3 regions of the Kluyvera sp. genome follow, and region 2 is predicted to be linked to each of the others. Evidence: predicted binding sites of a transcription regulator. Region 2 holds the regulator's gene; each other region holds the start of a gene.
What was found. The regulator PurR, encoded in region 2, represses purine synthesis genes. The targets are predictions, from matches to a motif close to CANGCAAACGTTTGCNTG.
Positions count from the first base shown of each region.

Region 1: a site for PurR is predicted at 1,876-1,893, ahead of pyrD (quinone-dependent dihydroorotate dehydrogenase). Genes of this name have one in related genera too.
Region 3: a site for PurR is predicted at 2,367-2,384, ahead of ACW14G_RS06190 (NCS2 family permease). Genes of this name have one in related genera too.

Region 1 covers NZ_CBDKZX010000003.1:126,048-131,323, reverse strand. Annotated here, with positions in the region: gene pepN (aminopeptidase N) at 1-1,033, shown strand, start outside; gene ssuE (NADPH-dependent FMN reductase) at 1,152-1,727, opposite strand; gene pyrD (quinone-dependent dihydroorotate dehydrogenase) at 1,979-2,989, shown strand; gene zapC (cell division protein ZapC) at 3,156-3,698, shown strand; gene ACW14G_RS02310 (YcbX family protein) at 3,695-4,804, opposite strand; gene rlmKL (bifunctional 23S rRNA (guanine(2069)-N(7))-methyltransferase RlmK/23S rRNA (guanine(2445)-N(2))-methyltransferase RlmL) at 4,903-5,276, shown strand, end outside.
Region 2 covers NZ_CBDKZX010000055.1:5,349-10,624, reverse strand. Annotated here, with positions in the region: gene ACW14G_RS16505 (C40 family peptidase) at 1-103, shown strand, start outside; gene sodB (superoxide dismutase [Fe]) at 227-808, shown strand; gene ACW14G_RS16495 (MFS transporter) at 890-2,056, opposite strand; gene cydH (cytochrome bd-I oxidase subunit CydH) at 2,217-2,306, opposite strand; gene purR (HTH-type transcriptional repressor PurR) at 2,601-3,626, shown strand; gene punR (DNA-binding transcriptional activator PunR) at 3,630-4,556, opposite strand; gene punC (purine nucleoside transporter PunC) at 4,669-5,276, shown strand, end outside.
Region 3 covers NZ_CBDKZX010000009.1:64,616-69,891, reverse strand. Annotated here, with positions in the region: gene ACW14G_RS06195 (Na+/H+ antiporter) at 1-596, opposite strand, end outside; gene ACW14G_RS06190 (NCS2 family permease) at 793-2,142, opposite strand; gene soxR (redox-sensitive transcriptional activator SoxR) at 2,550-3,008, opposite strand; gene soxS (superoxide response transcriptional regulator SoxS) at 3,096-3,425, shown strand; gene ACW14G_RS06175 (YjcB family protein) at 3,649-3,930, shown strand; gene ACW14G_RS06170 (transglycosylase SLT domain-containing protein) at 4,072-5,276, shown strand, end outside.

The DNA.
Region 1 (5,276 bases), on a different contig from region 2:
GCCGGTGCCGTCGCTGCTGCGTGAATTCTCCGCGCCGGTGAAGCTGGAATATAAATGGAGCGATCAGCAACTCACCTTCCTGATGCGCCATGCGCGTAATGATTTCTCTCGTTGGGACGCCGCGCAAAGCCTGCTGGCAACCTACATTAAGCTGAACGTGGCTCGTCATCAGCAGGGTCAACCGCTGTCGCTGCCGATTCACGTGGCCGACGCGTTCCGCGCTATTCTGCTGGATGAGAAGATTGATCCGGCGCTGGCCGCGGAAATTCTGACTCTGCCATCCGCCAGCGAAATTGCTGAACTGTTTGAGATCATTGATCCGATCGCCATTGCCGCAGTGCGCGAAGCGCTGACCCGCACGCTGGCGACCGAGCTGGCGGACGAGTGTCTGGCGGTGTACAACGCCAATAAACTCGACAGCTATCGCGTTGAGCATGCGGACATCGGCAAGCGCGCGCTGCGCAATACCTGCCTGCGCTATCTGGCGTTTGGCGATCGCGAGCTGGGTAACAAGCTGGTGAGCGAACAATACCATAACGCCGACAACATGACCGATGCGCTGGCCGCACTGTCTGCAGCAGTCGGGGCGGAGCTACCGTGCCGTGATGCGCTGATGCAGGAGTACGACGACAAGTGGCATCATGATGGTCTGGTGATGGATAAATGGCTGATTCTGCAAGCGACCAGCCCGGCAGATGACGTGCTGGCGACAGTGCGTAAGCTGTTGAACCATCGCTCATTCAGCATGAATAACCCGAACCGCATTCGCTCTCTCATTGGTGCCTTTGCCGGCAGCAACCCGGCGGCGTTCCATGCGGAAGACGGCAGCGGTTACCAGTTCCTGGTTGAAATGTTGACCGAACTGAACAGCAAAAACCCGCAAGTGGCCTCGCGTCTGATTGAGCCGCTGATCCGCCTGAAACGCTATGATGCAAAACGTCAGGCGCTGATGCGTTCTGCGCTGGAGCAGTTGAAGGGGCTGGAGAATCTCTCCGGAGATCTGTACGAGAAGATTGCTAAAGCATTAGCCTGATCGTCACCCGGACGAGGCGTTTATGCCGACTCCGGGGCATATGTGGTTTCCCCGCCGTTGCGGGCTAACTTGATGTAAACAAAAACGCCGCGGGATTTTCCCTGCGGCGTTTTTTTTATCAAACATGCGCGGTCTGTCGTGCTGCGCTTAACGTGGGAACCTGGATGTCTCGCCGGTGTAATGCCTGCCAGAAGGTCTCCAGCGCGCTGTCCAGACGCGTGTGCAGATTTGGGCTGAACTGCGGCTTATGTTGATAATCAGTGACCTGGCTGTCATCGGCAAACACACCCTGCAAAATCTCCTGTGCTTTCAGCGCATTGAGAACCGGCTTAAGGGCATAATCGACCGCCAACATATGGGCGACGGTGCCGCCGGTCGCCAGGGGTAAAACCACTTTTCCTTCCAGCGCACGCTCCGGCAGTAAATCGAGCAGCGCTTTTAACGCACCGGCGAAAGAGGCCTTATACACCGGCGTGGCGATGATTAAACCATCGGCATGAACCAGTTGTTCGGTCAGCGTTTGCAGTGCTGGACTGTCGAAACGTGCGTGGAAAAGATCCTCCGGCGCAAAATTCTGCAAATGCCAATGGAACACTTCCACATCCGCCGCGGAAAGTTTCTCACGAGCATACTCCAGCAGAGCGCTGGAACGAGAGGGGAAACGCGGGCTGCCGGCTAAAGTAATGACGCGCATGTTCACTCCTTATAACTAAAAATACACATTAATTTAAAATTGATAACATTTGCCTCAGTGTCTCAAAGGTCGTCAGGTGCGCGAAATACTTTTTCCGACGTAGGATTACCGGAAAATGCATATGGCGGGGAAGATATATAAAGGAGAGAAGGAAAACGATTGCGCTTTTTTTGCCGCAGGTCAATTCCCTTTCTGTGCGAGATCGCACATAATACGCCCCCGGTTTGCACACCGGGAATCCAGGAGAGTTCATGTACTATCCCTTCGTTCGTAAAGCACTTTTTCAGCTCGATCCAGAGCGCGCTCATGAATTAACGTTTCAACAATTACGCCGAGTCACCGGTACGCCGCTGGAAGCGCTTGTGCGTCAGAAAGTGCCGGAAAAGCCGGTTACCTGCATGGGGCTGACGTTCAAAAACCCTCTGGGTTTGGCGGCAGGTCTGGATAAAGATGGTGAATGTATTGATGCCTTAGGCGCTATGGGATTTGGTTCGATCGAGATCGGCACCGTGACGCCGCGTCCGCAGCCGGGTAACGATAAGCCGCGTCTGTTCCGCCTCGTTGACGCCGAAGGGCTGATTAACCGTATGGGCTTCAATAACCACGGCGTAGATAACCTGGTAGAAAACGTTAAAAAAGCGCATTTCGACGGTATTCTGGGTATTAATATCGGTAAGAATAAAGATACCCCTGTTGAGCACGGCAAAGATGACTATCTGATTTGTATGGAAAAAATCTATGCCTACGCGGGTTATATTGCGATTAACATTTCATCGCCAAATACCCCAGGCCTGCGCACGCTGCAATATGGTGAAGCGCTCGACGATCTGCTTTCCGGTATTAAAAATAAACAATCTGAGTTGCAGGAAAAACATCATAAATATGTTCCTGTGGCGGTGAAGATCGCGCCGGATCTTTCTCATGAAGAGTTGATCCAGGTGGCCGACAGTTTAGTTCGCCATAATATTGATGGGGTAATTGCCACCAATACCACATTGGATCGTTCTCTGGTTCAGGGGATGAAACATTGTGATGAAACCGGTGGTTTAAGCGGTCGTCCATTACAATTAAAAAGCACCGAAATTATTCGTATGCTGTCCGCCGAATTAAAAGGTCAGTTGCCTATTATTGGTGTTGGCGGTATCGACTCGGTGATAGCGGCCCGCGAGAAGATGGCGGCTGGCGCGTCACTGGTGCAGATTTATTCCGGCTTTATTTTTAAAGGCCCACCGCTGATTAAAGAAATCGTCACCCACATCTAGTCTTTTTCCCAGTAATGTGATCCAGGGCTTTATTTCCAGCCCTGGTTGCTTTATATTTCCTTATTGTTGCTTATTTAGACATATTGGTCTTTTATTATTTAGGGCGACAATTAACGCAATGGAAGAACAAACGCTGCACGGGATGCAAAAATGATGGGGGAGAAAAATGCGAATTAAACCTGATGATAACTGGCGCTGGTATTATGATGAAGAGCACGATCGCATGATGCTCGATTTAGCCAACGGCATGTTGTTTCGCTCGCGTTTTGCTCGCCGCATGTTAACTCCCGATGCTTTTGAACCCACCGGATTTTGCGTCGATGACGCCGCACTCTATTTCTCTTTTGAAGAAAAATGTCGCGATCTGCTGTTGTCTAAAGAACATCGCGCCGAGTTGATTCTTAACGCCCTGGTAGCGATTCGTTTCCTGAAACCCCAAATGCCGAAAAGCTGGCACTTCCGCGCCCATGATAATGGCTGGACGCCGGTGACCGGCGATGCGGCCAGCGTCTGGCTGAGCGATGACGACAGTCAGGTTAATCTGCTGGTCGTTGAACCGGGTGAAAACGCTGCGCTCTGTTTGCTGGCGCAGCCTGGGCTGGTACTGGCCGGGCGCACGATGCAACTCGGCGACCCGATCAAAATTATGAACGACAGGCTGCAACCGCAGCCGGGGCTGGACGGCTACAGCCTGGAGCAGGCGGTTTAACGGCTCAGTTTTAGCGCCGTTTTGGGAACACAGCTACAGCTCAAAATGGTGCCGTCGGTGCCTACCGCGCTTTTCTTCAATGGATTCACTTCCCCTTCGACCAGCGTCACGCGGCAGCTGCCGCACAGGCCCGCGCGGCAGGAGTAGGGCACGCGAATACCCTGCTGTTCAAGCTGCTCCAGTAAAATTTGCTGATTATTCCCGCTGAAGGTTTTTCCCTCCCACTCGATATCCACCAACGCATTTTGCTGAGCCTGCGGCGCGACGGCATCGTCGGTTTGCCCGGCGGTATAGACTTTTGCGGGCCCGGTGGTGAGGATTTCCACTTCATCCCCCACGCGCACCACGCCGCTGTTGCGGGCAATTAAATTCTGCCCGAAGTCGACGTCGCCGGTGGCTGGATCGGTACGGAACGACTGTAAGGTATTTAGCGGCTCTCCGGCGGGGTGCTTCTGCCCTTTTTCCGGACTGATGGTGGTAAAAATACAGCGGCTGCACGGTTTCACCACGTCAAAAACGACGTCGCCAATGCGGATGGTTTTCCAGCAATCTTCAGCCCAGGCTTCAACGCCGGTCACCACCAGGTTCGGGCGGAACTGTTCCATTTGCACGCTGGCTTTGCAGCGTTGTTGCAGGTCGCGTAGCGAAGCTTCGTTAACCAACAGGAACGGAAAACCATCGGCGAAGGAGAGCGGCACCGCATCGTGGCGTTTAACGCGACGCGTGAGGTCAGCGCCGAGCCAGCGCAGTTGAACGTCGCGTTTAAAGAACGGCGACAGCCACTGATTAATGGCATCCGGCGCAATACGCGAGGTAAAATGGTTGCCCCATACTTCGGTCGGCGAAGGCTGGCCGGTAAAATCAGCGAAGCGCACCAGCGCGCTGCTGCCGTCGGGCGCGGTAAGATGTAACCCATCGTGCAGCACCGCCGGGGTAAAGCGCACCATTGCCGGGAATTGTCGGGCGGTAATAAAGGTGCCATCGGGTTCGGTGATCATAAAAATGCGGTCAAATGCCAGCCCGCTAATATCGGCAAAGGCATGCGTGAGCCCGATTCCCCGCATGGATTTCACCGGATGTATAAAAAGCCGCGATAATGTAGCCACAACGCTGTCCCTGAGTCGAAAATAAGCCTTTAACTTTATGACATGGGGCGCAGATTGGCTATAATGCGCAACAATTTTCTGCGAGTAAAAGTGACGATATGAATTCTCTGTTTGCCAGTACGGCCCGTGGGCTGGAAGAGCTGTTAAAAACTGAACTGGAAGGCCTGGGCGCCCAAGAGTGCCAGATTGCCCAGGGCGGCGTCCATTTCCAGGGCGACACGCAGCTTCTGTACAAAAGCCTGATGTGGAGCCGTCTGGCGTCGCGCATCATGATGCCGCTGGGAGAATGTAGCGTCTGGAGCGATCTCGATCTGTATCTTGGCGTACAGGCTATTGACTGGACCTCTATCTTCACCCCGGATGCCACCTTCGCGGTCAGCTTCGGCGGCCTGAACGATAGTATTCGTAACAGTCAGTACGGTGCGTTGAAGGTAAAAGATGCAATCGTCGATGCCTTTACGCGCAAAAATTT
Region 2 (5,276 bases):
GCGTACCGGTCAGGATATTCAGATTACCTCGCTCAGCGAAGATTACTGGGTCCGCCATTACGTTGGCGCCCGCCGCGTGGTGACCCCGAAGACCATTCGTTAATCACTTACCCCGTTTGTTAATAAACGGGGTAAGCTTATCTTTTCTCTCACCTTTTAATTTGCTACTCTATCCATACTCAATACAGGGTTATTGAGAGTACACAATAATAAAAGGAGAGTAGCAATGTCGTTCGAATTACCTGCATTACCGTATGCCAAAGACGCTCTTGTTCCACATATTTCCGTGGAAACGCTCGAGTATCATTATGGTAAACACCACCAGACTTACGTTACCAACCTGAACAACATGATCAAAGGCACCGCGTTTGAAGGTAAAACGCTGGAAGAGATCGTGCGCACTTCTGAAGGCGGCGTGTTCAATAACGCAGCTCAGGTCTGGAACCACACTTTCTATTGGCACTGCCTGGCGCCAAATGCCGGTGGCGAACCGACCGGTGCTGTCGCAGAAGCCATTAATAAATCCTTCGGCAGCTTCGCAGAGTTCAAAGCGCAGTTCACCGATGCCGCTGTGAAAAACTTCGGCGCTGGCTGGACCTGGCTTGTGAAGAAAGCAGACGGCTCTCTGGCCATCGTGTCGACCTCTAACGCGGGCACTCCGCTGACGACCGACGCCAAACCGCTGCTGACCGTTGACGTGTGGGAACATGCTTACTATATCGACTACCGCAATGCGCGTCCGAACTACCTCGAGCACTTCTGGGCTCTGGTTAACTGGGCATTCGTAGCTGAAAATCTGTCAGCATAAGTAGCAAAAAACCCAGCGTCGCAAAGCTTCGCCGGGTTTGATTGATTAACGCAGAGGGAAACGCCTTCTGCGTTTTTTTGTTTACTGGCTGGCGAAGGCCTCTTCACCATGACGACGGCCGCTCATGAACACCACCAGCAGGGCCAGCGCGGCGACAATCGCCCCCATCACCGGCACAAAGCTGTAGCCCAGACCACCGGAAATCACCGCCCCACCGGCCACCGCACCCAACGCGTTACCCAGATTAAACGCCCCAATATTGACCGACGATGACAGCCCCGGCGCTTCGTGCGCCACACGCATGACACGCATCTGTAACGGCGGTACCACGGCGAAGGTTGCCGCGCCCCACACCACCATGCTGAACGCGGCACCGACCTGCGTTTGCGCAAGGAACGGTATGGCCAGCATGATAGCCATTAACAGCAGCAGGAACCCCTTCAGCGTGCCGCTGACTGAACGGTCAGCAAATTTGCCACCGAGGTAGTTACCGATGGAGAACCCAACGCCAATCAGCACCAGCATCAGCGTAATGAAGCCCGGCGTCGCATCCGTGATCGTACGCAACACTGGTGAGATATAGGTGTAAAGCGTAAACATCGCGCCAGCGCCGAGTACGGTGGTCAGCAGTGCGGAAAGCACCTGTGGGCGCACCAGCACCGACAGTTCACGTTTCACATCAGGTTTTTCACCCGCCCCGCCCTTCGGCAAGGACAACCACAGACCGATAATAGCGATAATCCCCAGTCCCGCAGTCGCCAGGAACGACATACGCCAGCCGATTGTTTCACCCAGCCAGGTTGCCGCCGGTACGCCGCCAATATTGGCGATCGTCAGGCCCATAAACATCGTCGCCACGGCGCTGGCCTGCTTATGCTTCGGCACCACGCTTGCCGCTACCACTGAACCCAGGCCAAAGAACGCACCGTGGTTCAGGCTGGTAATAATGCGCGACAGCATTAAGGTGGTGTAGTCCGGCGAGATGGCCGACAGCACGTTGCCAAGGGTAAAAATGGCCATCAGAAAGATCAGCGCGTTGCGGCGGGCACGATGAGAAAGCAGCAGCGTCATCAGCGGCGCACCGACCATCACGCCAACCGCATAGGCGCTAATCAGCATACCGGCAGCCGGGATCGAGACGTCAACGCCCTTTGCGATGACCGGCAGTAACCCCATCGGCGAGAATTCGGTGGTCCCTATGCCAAAAGCGCCAATGGCCAGCGCGAGTAAGGGAAAATTGATTTTCATGCAAAAGCTCCGATTGGCCGCACGACAGACGCGGCATGGCAATATAGGGCAAAAGCATGACATTAATCACAGAAAAGCAGAAGTGTACAAAACAGCAAAAGATTATTGCTAATTTGCTAACAATCAGACATGAGGGCGCGAACGCCCCCTCATGGAAGAATCAATGCAGAACAGCGGTAAGTCCAGCAGCGACGATCAACGCCAGCACAATAACGGTCGTGGTGAGTGACATCTTAAGTTCGGTACTCATCAATTTTTCTCCTTTTTATGACCACAGCAAAACTGAGCTCACTCATTTTTGCACAGATAATCGTAAAAATCTTCACAGATTTAGCAGGATGTTGGTTTTTGCTCTTCCACTTTGCGTCCGGATACGTCAAAATTCGACGCTTATTTATAAGCGTACCGGCCATTGACCCCCTCCTGTCGTCCTGTATCGTTTTCCTGGCGAACCGCAATCTACAAAATTGCGTCAGGGTGTATAAAGGCAAACGTTTTCGTTTCGAGTTTATCAGGGGCAGGCCAGGGTCTGGAGTGAGATGGAATGGCAACAATTAAAGATGTAGCGAAGCGCGCAAACGTTTCCACTACAACCGTATCACATGTAATTAACAAGACGCGTTTTGTCGCCGAAGAGACGCGGGAAGCGGTGTGGGCAGCGATTAAAGAGCTGCACTACTCCCCAAGCGCCGTTGCCCGTAGCCTGAAGGTCAACCACACCAAATCGATTGGTTTGCTGGCGACCAGCAGCGAAGCGGCCTACTTTGCTGAAATTATCGAGGCCGTTGAGAAAAACTGCTTCCAGAAGGGCTATACCCTGATCCTTGGCAACGCGTGGAACAATCTCGAGAAACAACGCGCCTACTTGTCAATGATGGCGCAAAAACGCGTTGATGGCCTGCTGGTGATGTGTTCCGAATATCCGGAATCCCTGCTCTCAATGCTGGAAGAGTATCGCCATATTCCAATGGTGGTGATGGACTGGGGCGAAGCCAAAGCCGACTTTACCGACTCGGTCATCGACAACGCCTTCGAAGGCGGCTATATGGCGGGTCGTTATCTGATCGAACGCGGCCACCGTGATATCGGCGTCATTCCTGGCCCGCTGGAACGTAACACCGGCGCAGGACGCCTGGCTGGCTTTATGAAGGCCATGGAAGAAGCGCAAATCAATGTTCCGGCAAACTGGATAGTCCAGGGTGACTTCGAGCCGGAGTCTGGCTATCGCGCTATGCAGCAGATTCTCTCCCAGCACCCGCGCCCTACCGCTATCTTTTGTGGCGGCGACATTATGGCCATGGGCGCGCTTTGCGCCGCCGATGAAATGGGGCTGCGCGTGCCGCAGGATATTTCGCTGATCGGGTATGACAACGTGCGTAACTCACGTTTCTTTACCCCGGCGCTGACCACCATTCATCAGCCGAAAGACTCACTTGGTGAGACGGCCTTCAATATGCTGATGGATCGTATCGTCAGCAAGCGCGAAGAGTCGCAGTCGATTGAGGTGCATCCGCGCCTGATCGAGCGACGTTCCGTGGCCGACGGCCCGTATCGCGATTACCGTCGTTAAGGGTTAACTGTGGGCGTCCTGAACGGGCGTCCGCAGCCACTCATCGTTTAGCGTCTCGCTATCCCCCAAATATTCCAGCAGCCAGCTTAATGCCGGCGACGCTTCGCTCTGTTGCCAGGTCAGACAACAGGCTGCATCCGGGAACGGATTCTCCAGTTCCAGCGCAACCCACTCTCCGCTTTCCAGCCACGGCTGCGCCAGATGTCCCGGCACCATCGCCGCACAAAGTCCGGCAGAAATACAGGTCTCCGACGACGACCAGTCCGGCACCACCACCCTCTTCTGGTTATCAAGCAGCCAGGTCGTTCGCTTGGGTAGCGACCGTGAGGTGTCTTCCCGCACCAGCGACGGCCAGTTGCGCAGCACGTCATCGCTCAGCGGCCCGTCCATCTTCGCGAGCGGATGCGTACTGGCCACCACGCAGTGCCAGTTGAGCATGCCCATGTCGCGAAAGGCAAAACGGCCACCAACCGGGATGGCCTGCGTCGCGCCAATCGCCAGCTCCACGCGCCCATCCGCCAGCGCATCCCAGACGCCGTTAAACACTTCCTGATAGACAATCAGTTCGACGTCGCTGAAGTGGCGATAAAAATCGACAATCAGCTGACGGGTGCGCTGAGGTTTCACGATGTTATCAACGGCAATCGCCAGCTGGCCGCGCCAGCCGTTGGCAATCTGCTGACACTGTTGACGGGTGATCTGCATTTTTTTGATAACAGAACGCCCTTCTTTAAGAAACCATGCTCCCGCAGGCGTTAATTCAACATCCCGATGGCGACGTTCAAACAACGGCACCGCCAGCCATTCCTCAAGCTGTCGCACCGTATAGCTTACTGCAGAGGGCACCCGGTGTAGCTCCTGCGCCGCGGCGCTAAAGCTACCGTTGCGCGCGACCGCATCAACCACTTCCAGAGAATATTCAGACCACATTTTCTGCCTGCAAAAAATTTGAATCCATGCCTCAAATATTAGCGTTTCACAACAGGGAATGCACTCTCTACACTCAGCGGCACAGTGTGAACTACGATAAAAAAGGCAATTTATGCAACCTGGGAAAGGATTTTTAGTCTGGCTCGCGGGACTGAGCGTGCTGGGCTTCCTGGCTACCGATATGTACCTACCGGCGTTCGCCGCCATTCAGCAAGACCTGCAAACGCCGGCATCCGCCGTCAGCGCGAGCCTGAGTCTGTTCCTCGCGGGTTTCGCCGTGGCGCAGCTACTGTGGGGGCCGCTGTCTGACCGCTATGGCCGTAAACCGATCCTGCTGGCCGGTTTGACCATTTTTGCCATCGGCTGCCTTGGCATGCTGTGGGTTCGCGATGGTACCACCCTACTGGTGCTGCGCTTCGTGCAGGCGGTTGGCGTTTGCGCCGCCGCGGTGACCTGGCAAGCCATGGTTACCGATTATTATCCCGCTCAGCGCACCAACCGTATTTTTGCGACCATTATGCCGCTGGTCGGCCTGTCACCTGCGCTGGCACCGCTACTCGGCAGCTGGCTGCTGGCCCACTTTGATTGGCAGGCCATCTTCGCAACGCTGTTTATCATTACCCTGGTATTGATGCTGCCCGCTCTGCGTCTGAAGCCTGCCCACAATAAAAACGTCGCCAGTGAAGAGAAGCTCACGTTTTTACGTCTGCTGCGCAGTAA
Region 3 (5,276 bases), on a different contig from region 2:
ACCACGAAGCCCGCAAGGATGCCGCCAATTGCCACCTTCAGGAACTCTACCGTCGCACCGCCAACGGTAAACACCATTGTGCCCATCGCGACAGCCACGGCAAACTTCAACGACACCAGGCCGGAGGCGTCGTTCATCAGCGCCTCGCCCTGCAAAATGCCCATGATTTTTTTCGGGATGCGCCCTTCCCCCACAATGCCTGAAAGCGCCACGGCATCGGTTGGCGACAATACCGCCGCCAGCGCAAAAGCGGGGATCAGCGGAATGCCGGGAACAATCCAGTAGATCAGGAAGCCAATCCCGACCACCGTCACCAGCACTAACGCCAGCGCCAGGCCAAGGATCTCCCTGCCGTGCTCGATAAACTCGCGAGTCGGCGTCTTCCAGCCGTCGGCAAACAGCAGCGGCGGGATGAACAGCACGAGGAAGAGTTCAGGGTCAAATTCAACGTGCAAACCGAAGGTAGGCCAGGCCAGCAGCGCACCGATGGCGATTTGCATTAAAGGTAGTGGAACCTGGAAGGGCAGTACGCGTGTAACCACCCCGGACAGCGAAACCACGAGGGTCATGATGAGTATGGTAAAGAATATTTCCATGCGTTCCCTGTTTACAGCGTTGTCTTATTATTCAAAACATGAAGCGTCGTGCTTCTTATCATACGCGTACCAGAGTAACGCAAAAGGAAACGAGACGTGGCTGAAAATGGAAAAAAAGTCCGAACCCGTCGCACTGCAGGGCAATAAACAGAAAACCCGCCATCTGGCGGGTTTTCTTATCGGCAAAACGTCAGGCTTAGATAGCCCAGCCGCCCGCATAGAAGACCACCAGCGCAACCGCGATAATGACGGTGCCGATGTTCAGCTTGCGCCATTCGCCCGAAACCACACGGCCCACAACCAGCGTCGCGAAGCCGATCATAATGCCGGTAACGATGTTACAGGTCAGCACGATCATCACGGCGGTAATCAGGCCGGACATCGCGTCAACGAAATCGTTGAAGTCGATACGCGCCACGTTGCTCAGCATCAGCAGACCCACGTACATCAGCGCCGGTGCGGTAGCATAGCCAGGCACCAGGTAAGAAAGCGGAGACAGGAACAGGATCAGCAGGAACAGCACGCCAACGGTGATCGCCGTTAAACCGGTTTTACCGCCTGCCGCCGTACCCGCTGCGGACTCGATGTACACCGCTGCCGGCGCGGCGCCCACTACGGCAGAGAACACGCTGCTCAGGGAGTCAGTCGTCAGCGCTTTACCGCCGTTAATGATCTGCCCATCTTTATCCAGCAGGTTCGCCTGACCCGCAACCGCGCGGATAGTACCGGTCGCATCGAAGACGGCGGTCATCACCAGCGCCAGCACGCTCGGCAGAACAATTGGGTTCAGTGCGCCCATGATATCCAGGCTGCCGATCAGCGAGTTGCCATTGTCATCGCTCAGCGACGGCATGGCGAATACGCCAGAGAAGTGCACGTTCGGGTCGAAAATTAGGCCGACGATAGACACGCCAATGATGGTCAGCAGAATACCGCCCGGGACCTTCAGTTTTTCAAGGCCGATGATCATCGCCAGACCCACCAGCGTCATCACCACCGGGAAGCTGTCGAACTGACCCAGCGCGACCGGCAGACCGTCCAGCGGGTTTTTCACCACCATGCCGACGCCGTTGGCGGCAATCAGCAGCAGGAACAGACCGATACCGATGCCGGTGCCGTGCGCAATACCCTGCGGCAAATTGCGCAAGATCCAGCTACGAATACCGGAAGCGGAGATGATGGTGAAGAGCACGCCCATCAGGAACACCGCGCCCAGAGCAACCGGCACGCTGATGTGCTGGCCCAGCACCAGGCTGAAGGCGGTAAAAGCAGTCAGCGAGATGGCGCAGCCAATGGCTAAAGGCAGGTTCGCCCACAACCCCATCACGATAGAACCCACACCGGCCACCAGACAGGTCGCCACGAACACGGCGGCCGGCGGGAAACCGGCTTTACCCAGCATGCCCGGTACCACGATCACCGAGTACACCATCGCCAGGAAGGTGGTCAAACCGGCGACAATCTCCTGACGAACGGAGCTACCACGAGCAGAAATTTTAAACCAGGCGTCCAATGAACCGCCGGTACGCGCTGAAGGCGTAGACATAGAAAACATCCCCTGAGAGTTTTTATCATTCGTTCGTCTGCGTGGTGGAACATCCACTGCCAGCTAAGCGTCATCTCCATGTGCTACATTGCGGCAAAGGGGAGCCACAAAAAAGCAAACGATTAACTCCGCGCAGACAAAACGAGAATCGGAATACCTCATCTGCGCGGGTGCGTGATGAGGTTGGTCTGCGGATTTTCAGCATAGGAAGCGTCCGAAAATCCGAGGCAAACGATTATCTGGCTTTTATGTCCCCTTTTTCAACAGAAGTTTGCCCTGGTTTATGAAAATTAACGATTACCGATGAAGAATTCACCAACCCATGCGCAAACGTTATCGTTTATGCGCAATCCAGCAACAATTCTATGGCAAAAATGTCGCAATCCCGGGGAGAGGATCGCGGAGGATTATTCGTCTTCCAGCAGACGCGCGCCGGTGCCCTCTTCACCCAGCTTATCGCCCGGGTTACGCAGCGGACAGTCGCGCAACGACATGCAGCCGCAGCCAATACAGCCGTCGAGCTGGTCGCGCAGCGCCTCCATGGCGTGAATGCGCTTATCCAGCTCTTCCCGCCATTGAGTCGTGAGGTGCTTCCAGTCGCGCGGCCCCAGCGTGTGGTTTTCCGGCAGCACGCTAAAGGAATCGCCGATCGTCGCCAGCGGAATACCAAGACGCTGGGCAATTTTAATGATCGCCACGTAACGCAGCACATCACGCTTATAGCGCCGCTGGTTACCGCTGTTGCGCGTGCTGTGAATCAGCCCTTTACTCTCATAAAAATGCAGCGCAGAGACCGCAACCCCCGTTCGTTTCGCTACCTCACCGGGCGTTAGCAGCGATTTTATGCGGGTCGATTTTTTTTCCATAATACGCTTTACCTCAAGTTAACTTGAGGAATTATACTCGCCGCCAGACAAGAAATCGACGCGAAAATAGACAACGGGGAGAGCCTTATGTCCCATCGGGAAATTATTCATACTCTTACTGAATGGATAGATGAACATATCGATCAACCGCTTAATATCGACATCGTGGCCAGAAAATCCGGCTACTCGAAGTGGTATCTGCAAAGAATGTTCCGCACCGTGATGCACCAGACGCTGGGCGAGTATATTCGCCAGCGGCGCCTGTTACTGGCGGCGGAAGCGCTGCGCACCACCCAGCGTCCCATCTTCGATATCGCGATGGATCTGGGTTATGTCTCTCAGCAGACCTTCTCTCGCGTGTTCCGCCGCGAGTTTGACCGCACGCCGACGGACTATCGCCATCAGATCTCCGCGTAACATTGCTTCGCCGCGGCCTGTACTGAGCCGCGGCGTTGACAAAAATCCTGCGCTTACCTCTGGTGAATAAAACAACAAACGTGATATAGTTCACACATCGAGATGAAACAAAAACACTGTTTCATTCAATTTGTGAATGCCTTCAGATAGCCTGAGCGCCTCGCGCCTCAATCAATAAGTGCTGTCAGGGCAACTTGTTGTTTATCTCTGAGGATGAAATCTCATGGTTTCCATTACCGCAGGCGTCGCACTGTTACGCTGGCCGTTAACCAGCGCGGTACTGATGTTTCTCGCCAGTACCCTGAAAATTCAATTTCGTAAATCCGACTACGCCGGTCTCGCGGTCATCAGCGGTATGCTGGGTGTCGCAGCGGCGTGCTGGTTTGCGACCGGGTTACTGGGCATCACGATGGTGGACATCGCCACCATTTTCAACAACATCAAAGATGTGATGGTTGAAGTGATGAGCCAGGCGCCGCCGGAATGGCCGGTTGCCATGTACTGATTGAGAAAAACCCCGACGCGTCGGGGTTTTTTATTGCCTGAATATCGCGGCGGCTGAGCGCATGAAAAAGCCCTGCTCCTGCAGGGTGTTTTAGCGTCGCTCGACTAAAATAAAGGGATGCGCCCTGCGGAGTGCCGCACCATGAACGCCATCCCTTTTCGCCGTTTTCTCACCGCCTGCCTGGGCGCCTTGCTGTTGACCGGCCCCGCTTTTGCCGCCGTACAACCAGAGGACTCACCCGACGCGCTTGAGGTCAATATCGAGAGCATCATGCAGCCCTGGAAGGGCGACCTGCCTGGCATGCTCGACCGCCGGGTCATTCGCGTATTGACCACCTACAGCAAAACCTTCTTTTTTATCGATAAAGGCCAGCAGCGCGGGGCCACCCACGATATCTTCGCCGAATTTGAACGCAGCCTGAATGCCCAGCTCGCCAAAGAGAAAAAGCTCAAGCAACGCCACCTCAAGGTGCGAATTATCTTCGTTCCGGTAACCCGCGATAATCTCTTTACTGCCCTGAACGAAGGTAAAGGCGATATTGCCGCTGCCAATCTTACGATCACCGCAACGCGCCAGCAGCAGGTGGCTTTCACTGACCCGATTTACAGCGATATTCAGGAACTGCTGATCTCCGGCCCCGCGTCACCGCAGGTGATAAACGTGGACGATATCGCCGGTAAGACGGTCTTTGTCCGTCGTTCATCCAGCTACTATGAGAGCCTTGAAGCCCTCAATGCGCGCTTTGCCAAAGCCTCTCTCCCGCACATCATCATCAAGCCCGCCCCCGAAGCGCTGGAAGACGAGGATCTGCTGGAAATGCTCAACGCCGGGCTGATTCCGCTGATCGTGGTCGATCGCCACAAGGCGCTGTTCTGGAAACAGGTGTTCCCGAAGATCCAGGTTCATGAAGATATTGTGCTACGCGATAACGGCAACATCGCCTGGGCGGTGCGCAAAGATAACCCGCAGTTGCTGGCGAAGCTCAACGGTTTTATTAAAGACAACCGCCAGGGCAGCACCCTGGGCAATACCCTGTTGCTGCGCTATCTGAAGAGCGCGAAATACGTCAAAAACGCCGCAGCGGAGAAAGAACGGCGCAAGTTTTTGAAGATGGTCGAGATTTTTCGCAAATACGGCGACCGTTATGACGTCGACTGGCTGCTGATGGCGGCACAGGGTTATCAGGAGTCGCGACTGAACCAGTCAGTGCGCAGTCACGTTGGCGCAATTGGCGTCATGCAGGTGATGCCGAGCACCGGCAAAGAATTGAAGGTGGGCGATATTAAGCAACTGGATCCGAATATCCACGCCGGGGTGAAGTATATGCGCTGGATGATCGACCGCTA